Linked DNA regions of Dinoroseobacter shibae DFL 12 = DSM 16493. The protein of the gene in region 1 interacts with the protein of each later gene in a pairwise test. Links are inferred from orthologs where the notes say so. Each region holds a gene or a part of one and is shown in the gene's direction. Other genes may lie near its edges.

What was found. Proteins that work in one complex are often made in the same cells at the same time.
Region 2: the proteins of rho (region 1) and hfq interact in binary tests that used the Escherichia coli proteins (3 or more experiments, as listed by UniProt). The link is inferred for Dinoroseobacter shibae DFL 12 = DSM 16493 from one-to-one orthologs.
Region 3: the proteins of rho (region 1) and nusG interact in binary tests that used the Escherichia coli proteins (3 or more experiments, as listed by UniProt). The link is inferred for Dinoroseobacter shibae DFL 12 = DSM 16493 from one-to-one orthologs.

What each region holds. Positions count from the first base shown.
Region 1 is NC_009952.1:3,633,528-3,636,457, forward strand. What follows is about bases 62-2,919. They hold rho (transcription termination factor Rho), read left to right. Parts: upstream 62-783; coding sequence 784-2,055; downstream 2,056-2,919. Other genes in these bases: hemJ (protoporphyrinogen oxidase HemJ), read left to right, coding at 230-667; mnmE (tRNA uridine-5-carboxymethylaminomethyl(34) synthesis GTPase MnmE), read left to right, coding at 2,076-2,919. Outside these bases: more of mnmE, read left to right, coding at 2,920-2,930. UniProt on the Escherichia coli protein: Facilitates transcription termination by a mechanism that involves Rho binding to the nascent RNA, activation of Rho's RNA-dependent ATPase activity, and release of the mRNA from the DNA template.
Region 2 is NC_009952.1:1,631,220-1,634,073, reverse strand. What follows is about bases 1-2,782. They hold hfq (RNA chaperone Hfq), read left to right. Parts: upstream 1-1,165; coding sequence 1,166-1,399; downstream 1,400-2,782. Other genes in these bases: hflX (GTPase HflX), read left to right, coding at 1,441-2,688; DSHI_RS07980 (TrkH family potassium uptake protein), read left to right, coding at 1-1,040. Outside these bases: DSHI_RS07965 (penicillin acylase family protein), read right to left, coding at 2,792-2,854. UniProt on the Escherichia coli protein: RNA chaperone that binds small regulatory RNA (sRNAs) and mRNAs to facilitate mRNA translational regulation in response to envelope stress, environmental stress and changes in metabolite concentrations.
Region 3 is NC_009952.1:255,476-258,511, forward strand. What follows is about bases 1-2,964. They hold nusG (transcription termination/antitermination protein NusG), read left to right. Parts: upstream 1-1,197; coding sequence 1,198-1,731; downstream 1,732-2,964. Other genes in these bases: DSHI_RS21220 (S8 family peptidase), read right to left, coding at 1-601; secE (preprotein translocase subunit SecE), read left to right, coding at 796-996; rplK (50S ribosomal protein L11), read left to right, coding at 1,835-2,260; rplA (50S ribosomal protein L1), read left to right, coding at 2,262-2,960. UniProt on the Escherichia coli protein: Part of the processive rRNA transcription and antitermination complex (rrnTAC). The complex forms an RNA-chaperone ring around the RNA exit tunnel of RNA polymerase (RNAP).

The sequences.
Region 1 (2,930 bases):
TCTCGGGCGACATACTCTTTTGCACAGTTTACTCACAGTGTTCTTAGACACCAAGTGACTGTTAAATAATTATTAAAAAAGGTTCAGGTAAATCCTGGATCGCAGTATGTGGACAAGAATAACCGCTCGAACAACGCAAGAGTTCGACATATCCCCAAGACCTACAACAACACCATCTTTTCTTTTCTTTCTATTTTATGAATAGAAGGAAGACAGAGAAGGACAAAGCATGGACCTGTACGTTTGGATCAAATCCTTGCATGTGATTTCCGTGATCGCATGGATGGCCGGGTTGTTCTATCTACCTCGACTGTTCGTATACCATGTCGAGTCGAACGCCGTGTCGGGTGAAACCGAGGCGCTGTTCCAGACGATGGAGAGGCGTTTGCTCCGCGCGATCATGAACCCGGCAATGATCTCAAGCTGGATCTTCGGGCTTTGGCTCGTGATGACCCCCGGGATTGTCGATTGGTCGGCGTTCTGGCCCTATACGAAACTCGCGGCGATCCTTGGCATGACATGGTTTCACATGTGGTGCGCCGGACAACGCAAGGAATTGCTTGCTGGGACATCGACGACCACCGGTCGAAGGTACCGCATGATGAACGAGGTGCCCACACTTCTGCTCCTGGTCATCGTGTTCTCAGTGATTGCACGCCCATTCTGAGGCTCGATTGACTCGCGCAACATGATTATCTAAGGCTCTGTCAGCGTTCCGTCCGGAATCGCTCTCTCACGTATGACAGTTTCGCGCCCGCGACGGCGCCCAAACGGGATTTTTCGATGACCCAAGAGCGTCTCGCCCTTGCCGATCTCAAAGCTATGAGCCCTGCTGATCTTCTGCCCCTGGCCGAGGAGCTGGAGGTTGAAAACGCATCCACCATGCGGAAAGGCGACATGATGTTCGCCATCCTCAAGGAGCGTGCAGAGGATGGATGGGAAATTTCTGGCGATGGCGTTCTGGAAGTCATGCAGGACGGGTTCGGGTTTCTCCGCTCCCCCGAGGCGAACTATCTGCCGGGCCCGGACGACATCTATGTTTCTCCCGAGAAAATTCGGCAGCACTCCCTGCGCACTGGCGATACCGTCGAAGGGGTGATCCAGGCCCCGCGGGAGAACGAACGCTATTTCGCGATCACCTCCGTCAGCCTGGTAAACTTCGAAGACCCGGAGATGGCACGTCACAAGGTGAGCTTTGATAACTTGACGCCTCTTTATCCGGACGAGCGGCTGAAGATGGAGATCGAGGATCCGACGATCAAGGATCGGTCTGCCCGGATCATCGACCTGGTGGCACCGATCGGGAAGGGGCAGCGGTCGCTGATCGTGGCTCCGCCGCGGACGGGCAAGACGGTCCTGTTGCAGAATATCGCCAAGAGCATCGCAGCCAATCATCCTGAATGCTATCTGATGGTGCTGCTGATCGATGAACGTCCAGAAGAAGTCACGGACATGCAGCGTTCGGTGAAAGGGGAGGTGATTTCCTCCACTTTCGATGAGCCGGCCTCGCGCCACGTGGCAGTGTCCGAGATGGTGATCGAGAAGGCCAAGCGCCTGGTGGAGCACAAGCGGGACGTGGTTATCTTGCTGGATTCGATCACTCGTCTTGGTCGGGCTTTCAACACGGTCGTTCCGTCTTCGGGCAAGGTGCTGACCGGGGGTGTGGATGCCAATGCGTTGCAGCGGCCGAAGCGGTTCTTCGGTGCGGCCCGAAACATCGAAGAAGGCGGGTCGCTGACAATCATCGCAACCGCATTGATCGATACAGGCTCCCGTATGGACGAAGTGATCTTTGAAGAGTTCAAGGGTACGGGCAACTCCGAGATCGTGCTTGACCGCAAGGTGGCCGACAAGCGGGTCTTCCCGGCGATGGACATCCTCAAATCCGGCACGCGCAAAGAGGATCTCCTTGTCGATGCCAAGGATCTTCAGAAGACCTTTGTGCTGCGTCGCATTCTGAATCCCATGGGGACCACGGATGCCATCGAGTTCCTGATCTCGAAGCTGAAGCAGACGAAGACCAATTCCGAGTTCTTCGATTCGATGAACACCTGACCGGCGATACGGTACCGGTCATGGACACCATATTTGCGCTTGCTTCCGCACCGGGGAAATCCGGTGTTGCCGTGCTGCGTATTAGCGGATCGAGGGCATTTCATGCGGGTAGGGTGCTGGCCGGTGGGCTACCTGATGCCCAGCGGACCAGCTTGCGAAAACTGCGTGACTCCGATGGAAGTGTGATCGATGAGGCGCTCGTCCTCGCGTTTGAAAGCCCCAACAGTTTCACGGGTGAAGATTGTGTTGAGTTTCAGACCCATGGCTCGCCGGCGATCATTGCAGCATTGATGAATGAATTGTCGGCGCTGCCTGGCCTCCGCTTGGCGCAACCGGGGGAGTTCACGCGTCGTGCCCTCGAAAACAATCGGATGGATCTGGCCCAGGTTGAAGGTTTGGCCGATTTGATCGAGGCAGAGACCGAGGCGCAGCGCAAACAGGCATTGCGAACTTTTTCCGGCGAACTCGGCCAGAAAGTAGAACTCTGGCGCAAGGATCTGGTGCGTGCGATGGCGTTGCTCGAGGTGACCATTGATTTTGCTGACGAAGAAGTGCCGGAAGATGTGTATCCCGAGGTTCAGGAATTGCTTGGGCGCGTGTCTCAAAACCTGGCCGCAGAGAGTGCCGGTACCCATGCTGCGGAACGCATAAGACATGGGTTCGAGGTTGCAATCCTGGGTGCGCCGAACGTTGGAAAATCAAGCCTTCTCAATAGATTAGCTGGTCGCGAAGCAGCAATTACATCGAGTATCGCAGGCACAACGCGTGATGTGGTCGAGGTGCGCTTGGACCTTGATGGGCTGCCGGTCACGGTGCTGGATACAGCCGGTTTGCGGGAAACCCAGGATGAGATTGAACAGATTGGTATTAGCCGT
Region 2 (2,854 bases), 2.0 Mb from region 1 along the record:
TCGAGGTCACCTCGATCCAGGAGGCCGGGCAGGGCGGCAGCACCGGCCGCAACGAGGGCCATGCCGAACCGGCCACCCGGCTGTTGCGTTTCGCCAGCCGCCTCGCGCCGATCTACATCACCCTGACCGGGGTTCTGTGGCTGATCATGATCCTCTGCGGCATCCCCGGGGCCCATGGCCTGATCTACGCCATGTCCACCTTGTCCACGAGCGGGATCACCGCTGGCGAGCTGCCCGGCAACGCCCCCCGCGGCGGGCTGGCGGAGCTGGCGATCTTCACCTTCCTGATCTTCGCGATCACCCGCCGCAGCTTCATCAATGGCTGGTCCCCGAACTGGCACGAATTGCGGCGCGACCGCGAATTGCGCATCGCGGCGGTCTTCGTCACCGTGATCCCCGCCTTTCTGTTCCTGCGCCACTGGCTCGGCGCGTTCGAGGTCGATGCCGGCGGCTTCGACGGCAATGCGCTCGCTGCGCTCTGGGGGTCGGTCTTCATGGTGCTGTCCTTCCTGACCACCACCGGCTTCGAGAGCGCGTCCTGGACCCAGGCGCAGAACTGGTCCGGCCTCGGCACGCCGGGGCTGCTGTTGGCGGGGATCGCGCTCTTCGGGGGCGGAGTGGCGACGACAGCGGGCGGGGTGAAGCTGTTGCGAGTCTACGTGCTCTACAAGCACGGGCTGCGCGAGATGGAGCGCCTGATCCATCCCTCCTCGATCAATAGCGCAGGGTATACAGGACGACGGCTCAGGCGCGAAGGCTCCACCATCGCCTGGATCTTCTTCATGCTTTTCGCGCTATCCATTGCCCTCGTGATGTCGGCGCTGGCCCTGACCGGCATGAGCTTCGAAGAAGCGACACTGCTGACCTTCGCTGCCTTGACGACCACCGGCCCGATCGCCTCGATTGCGACCGAAGCGCCTATTTCCTATGCAGCACTGCCCGATGCCGCCAAAGCCATCCTGTGCGCCGCTATGGTCCTTGGCAGGCTGGAAACACTGGCCATCCTTGCGCTGCTGAACCCCGATTTCTGGCGCAACTGAGCCGCATTTCCCCTATGTCGTTGCCATTAGGGGTGGAATCCCCCGCGCGCACCCATCATAGTCTGTAAGCACAGCGACAGATGCGCAGGAATTTGCGCGCACCCAAAAGAAAAAAGGCACACAGAATGGCCGGCGACAAACAGAATTTGCAGGACGCTTTTCTCAACCATGTTCGTAAAACAAAGGTGCCCGTCACCGTTTTTCTGATCAACGGGGTGAAGTTGCAGGGGGTGATCACCTGGTTCGACAACTTCTGCGTACTCCTGCGCCGCGATGGGCAAAGCCAACTGGTCTACAAGCACGCCATCTCCACCGTGATGCCGACCCAGCCCATCAGCCTGTACGAGGGCGACGACTGACCGACCTTCATGACCATGCCCCGACGCGCACCCGCGCCCTGGTGCTGCACCCCGAACTGACCGCCGACCGCGGCCGCCGCCTTGCGGGCCCTGCGCTCGAAGAAGCCGTGGCTTTGGCCGCTGCCCTGCCGCGTCTCGACGTGGCCGGGGCCGATATCGTGCGCCTGTCCAAGGTGCAGCCGGGCCTGTTGTTCGGCTCCGGCAAGATCGAGGAATTGCGCGCCCGGATCGAGGCCGACGAGATCGGCCTCGTGCTGATCGACGGCCCCGTCAGCCCGGTCCAGCAGCGCAATCTCGAACGGGCCTGGAAGACCAAGATCCTCGACAGCACCGGCCTGATCCTCGAGATCTTCGCCGACCGCGCCCGCACTCGCGAAGGCGTGTTGCAGGTCGAACTGGCCGCACTGGCCTATCAACGCACGCGTCTCGTACGCTCCTGGACCCACCTGGAACGCCAGCGCGGCGGGCTCGGTTTCGTCGGCGGCCCCGGCGAGACCCAGATCGAGGCGGACCGCCGCGCCATCGACGAGGCGGTCACACGCATCAAACGCCAGCTCGCCAAGGTGGTGAAAACGCGCGAGCTGCACCGCGCCGCGCGCAAGAAAGTACCATACCCAATCGTCGCGCTCGTGGGCTACACCAACGCCGGAAAATCGACCCTGTTCAACCACTTGACCGGGGCGGAGGTGCTGGCCAAGGACATGCTCTTCGCCACGCTCGACCCGACCATGCGGGCCTTGAAATTGCCCGACGGGCTGGAGGTGATCCTGTCCGACACTGTGGGCTTCATCTCAAGCCTGCCCACGGAACTGGTCGCGGCATTCCGCGCCACACTCGAGGAAGTGCTGGATGCCGACCTGATCCTGCATGTCCGCGATATCGCCCATCCCGACAGCGCCGCACAGGCTGAGGATGTCCACAAGATCCTCGAGGCTCTCGGCGTCAAGGACGAGCGCCCGATGATCGAGGTCTGGAACAAGCTGGACCTGCTGCCCGAGGCCGAAGCCGAGGCCCTGCGCACCAGTGCCGCCCGCCAGGACGACGTGCTGGCGATCTCGGCGCTCAGTGGCGAGGGGTTCGACACCCTGCAGGCGGCGATCTCCGCCCGGCTGACACCCGCGCTGCTGGACGAAGTGGTCGTCGTGCCCTTCGCCCAGGGCCGCGTCCGCGCGTGGTTGTTCGAACAGGGTGTCGTTCTGGACGAAAGCCAGGATGAGGACGGCTACCACCTCTCCCTGCGCTGGTCGCCCGTGCAGAAGGCAAGGTTCGAAGCGCTCCTGCACGCCTGAAACCGGTTCCCGCCACGTGCAGGGACCAAGGCGCTTCGAAGCGCCTTGCCAGCACGCACCCTTGGCCTGATTACTCGATCGTCAGGCCGCGTCCGCGATCGGTTCAGGGCCGCGCAACGGCGAGGTCGGGGTAGAGAAGTGTCACCCCATTCGCTCCGGCCCGGGC
Region 3 (3,036 bases), 3.4 Mb from region 1 along the record:
CCGTGAAGTCCGGGTGGGTGAGGTCGAGCCCGGTGTCGAGCACCGCGACCTTCACCCCCTCGCCGGTCAACTCCGGGCGTCGGTCCGACCCGATGGCGTCGAGGCCCCAGGTCGTCCAGTTGCGCGGCCGCCAGAATCCCTGCGCCCCCGCCGGTCCCGTGGGGCGGGGGCCCTCGCCGAGCAGCATGTTCGCGAGATCGCGCACCCCGCGCAGATACGCGTCCCTCTCGGCCCCCATCGCGCGGGAGGGCGGGCGTAGACCCTCTTCGGCCTCCTGCGCTTCGGCGGGATCGAGGCGCACCGGGCGCGGGATCGACATGACCTCATTGCGCTCCACCGCCGCGATGCCGGACTGGTCGCGCATGTCCCTCGCCTCTGCCTCGGTCATGTCCATCTCGGCTACCGCAAGGCGCTCATAGAGCAGCGCGCTGGTCTTGCGGGCGCCGCGCGCCTGGAACCGCAGGGCGCCATTCGCACCCTTGGGGCTGCGGTCGCCCAACATGGACGACAGCATTGCCGCATTGTTTTCCGAGGGTTTCTCGAAAACCACGATGTGTGTGGGATGGCCGTCGCGGTTGAGAACCTGTCCACTGCCGGGCATGGGAATTCCTTTCACTTTGCAAATAGCTGTTGCGCCTTAAAATGATCGGCACACACCGAAGCGTAGCAGAGTTCCGAATTTGCGACAAACCCGTCGGCGGCACACTGCCACGGGGCGCGCGGCAAAGCGCCTTGAAATCTTCACAAGGGCGGCGTATCTGCACGGGGTCCGACACCGAGAGGCAATGCGTACCGATGGCCATCACCAATCCTTTCCAGTTCCTGCAGCAGGTGCGCGCCGAGGTCAGCAAGGTGACCTGGCCAACCCGCAAGGAGGTCATGGTCACGTCCCTGATGGTGTTCGCCATGGCGATCCTGACGGCGATCTTCTTCTTCTTCGTGGACTGGATGATCCGGACCGGCCTGCAGTTCGTGCTGAACTTCTTCGGCGGCTGACGCGGGCTTTCCGCCCGGGCGGTTGCGCGGGTTCTAAAGCGGTTGAAATCCCCCCTGTTCGGCGTTACACGCCCCACCATCCCAACCCGTAGCGTGCGTCGATTCGAGCCGCACGCTGCTTTTCATTTGGGGTGACACAACCGGAATGAGGCGGGGGCGCGCGCCCGCGCACTGCGCCCGAGGGGCAAGGAAGCGAACACAATGGCCAAACGGTGGTACTCTGTCAGCGTCCTCTCGAATTTCGAGAAGAAGATCGCCGAGCAGATCAAGCACGCCGTCGCAGAGGCAGGGCTTGAGGACGACATCGAAGAGGTGCTCGTCCCGACCGAAGAGGTCATCGAGGTCCGCCGCGGCAAGAAGGTCACCGCCGAGCGCCGCTTCATGCCCGGCTATGTGCTGGTGCGGATGGAGATGACCGACCAGGGCTATCACCTGATCAACTCGATCAACCGGGTCACCGGGTTTCTCGGCCCCCAGGGTCGGCCCATGGCCATGCGCGATGACGAGGTGAACCAGATCCTGAACCGGGTCGAGGAAGGCCAGGAGGCGCCGCGCAGCCTGATCACCTTCGACATCGGCGAACAGGTCAACGTGACCGACGGACCCTTCGAGGGCTTCTCGGGCAGCGTCGAGGAAGTGGACGACGACAACAACCGTCTGAAGGTGACGGTATCGATCTTCGGCCGGGCGACCCCGGTCGAACTGGAATTCACGCAGGTCACCAAGACGTCCTGAGTGATGAGACGTGGGAGGCGGCGGTCACGCGTGACCGCACCGGACCACGAGCACCCCTGTCCGGCCGCCGCGGCGGTTCGGATGCTGTAAAAGGAGAGGCCAGATGGCCAAGAAACTCGCAGGCACGATGAAGCTGCAAGTGCCCGCCGGACAAGCGAACCCGTCCCCCCCCGTGGGCCCGGCACTGGGTCAGCGCGGCATCAACATCATGGAATTCTGCAAGGCGTTCAACGCCAAGACGCAGGACATGGAGCCCGGCGCGCCGTGCCCGACCGTGATCACCTATTACCAGGACAAGTCCTTCACGATGGAAATCAAGACGCCGCCGGCGGCTTATTACCTCAAGAAGGCCGCGAAGGTGAAATCCGGGGCCAGCACCCCGTCGCGCCAGACCGTCGGCACGGTGACCGTCGCGCAGGTGCGCGAGATCGCCGAAGCGAAGATGAGAGATCTGAACGCCAACGACATCGAAGGCGCGATGAAGATCGTTCTGGGCTCTGCCCGCTCCATGGGCATCGAGGTGAAGTAAGATGGCAAAGCTTGGAAAACGCACCCGCGCCGCGCGCGAGGCCGTGGCCGGCAAGTCCGACCTGACCGTGGAAGAAGCCGTCGCCCTGATCAAGGCCAACGCGACCTCGAAATTCGACGAGACCGTCGAGATCGCCATGTGCCTGGGCGTCGACCCGCGCCATGCGGACCAGATGGTGCGCGGTGTGGTCAGCCTGCCGAACGGCACGGGCAAGACCGTGCGCGTGGCTGTCTTCGCCCGTGGCCCCAAGGCCGAGGAAGCGCAGGCGGCCGGCGCGGATATCGTGGGCGCCGAGGACCTGATGGAGACGATCCAGTCCGGCAAGATCGAGTTCGACCGCTGCATCGCGACCCCGGACATGATGCCGATCGTCGGACGCCTGGGCAAGATCCTGGGCCCGCGGAACCTGATGCCGAACCCCAAGGTCGGCACCGTGACCATGGACGTCAAGGCCGCCGTGGAAGCCGCCAAGGGCGGGGAAGTGCAATTCAAGGCCGAGAAGGCCGGTGTGGTGCATGCCGGCGTCGGCAAGGCCTCTTTCGACGAGGCCAAGCTGGTCGAGAACGTGCGCGCCTTCGTGGACGCGGTCTCCAAGGCCAAGCCGTCGGGTGCCAAGGGGTCCTACATGAAGAAGATCGCGCTCAGCTCCACCATGGGCCCGGGCGTGACGGTCGCCGTGGACAGTGCAACGGGCAACTGAGCCTTGTGATGATGCGGAATTCGGGCGGCCTTCGGGTCGCCCTTTTTCGTGGGTTGGCTGCGGTTTGCGCAGGTGC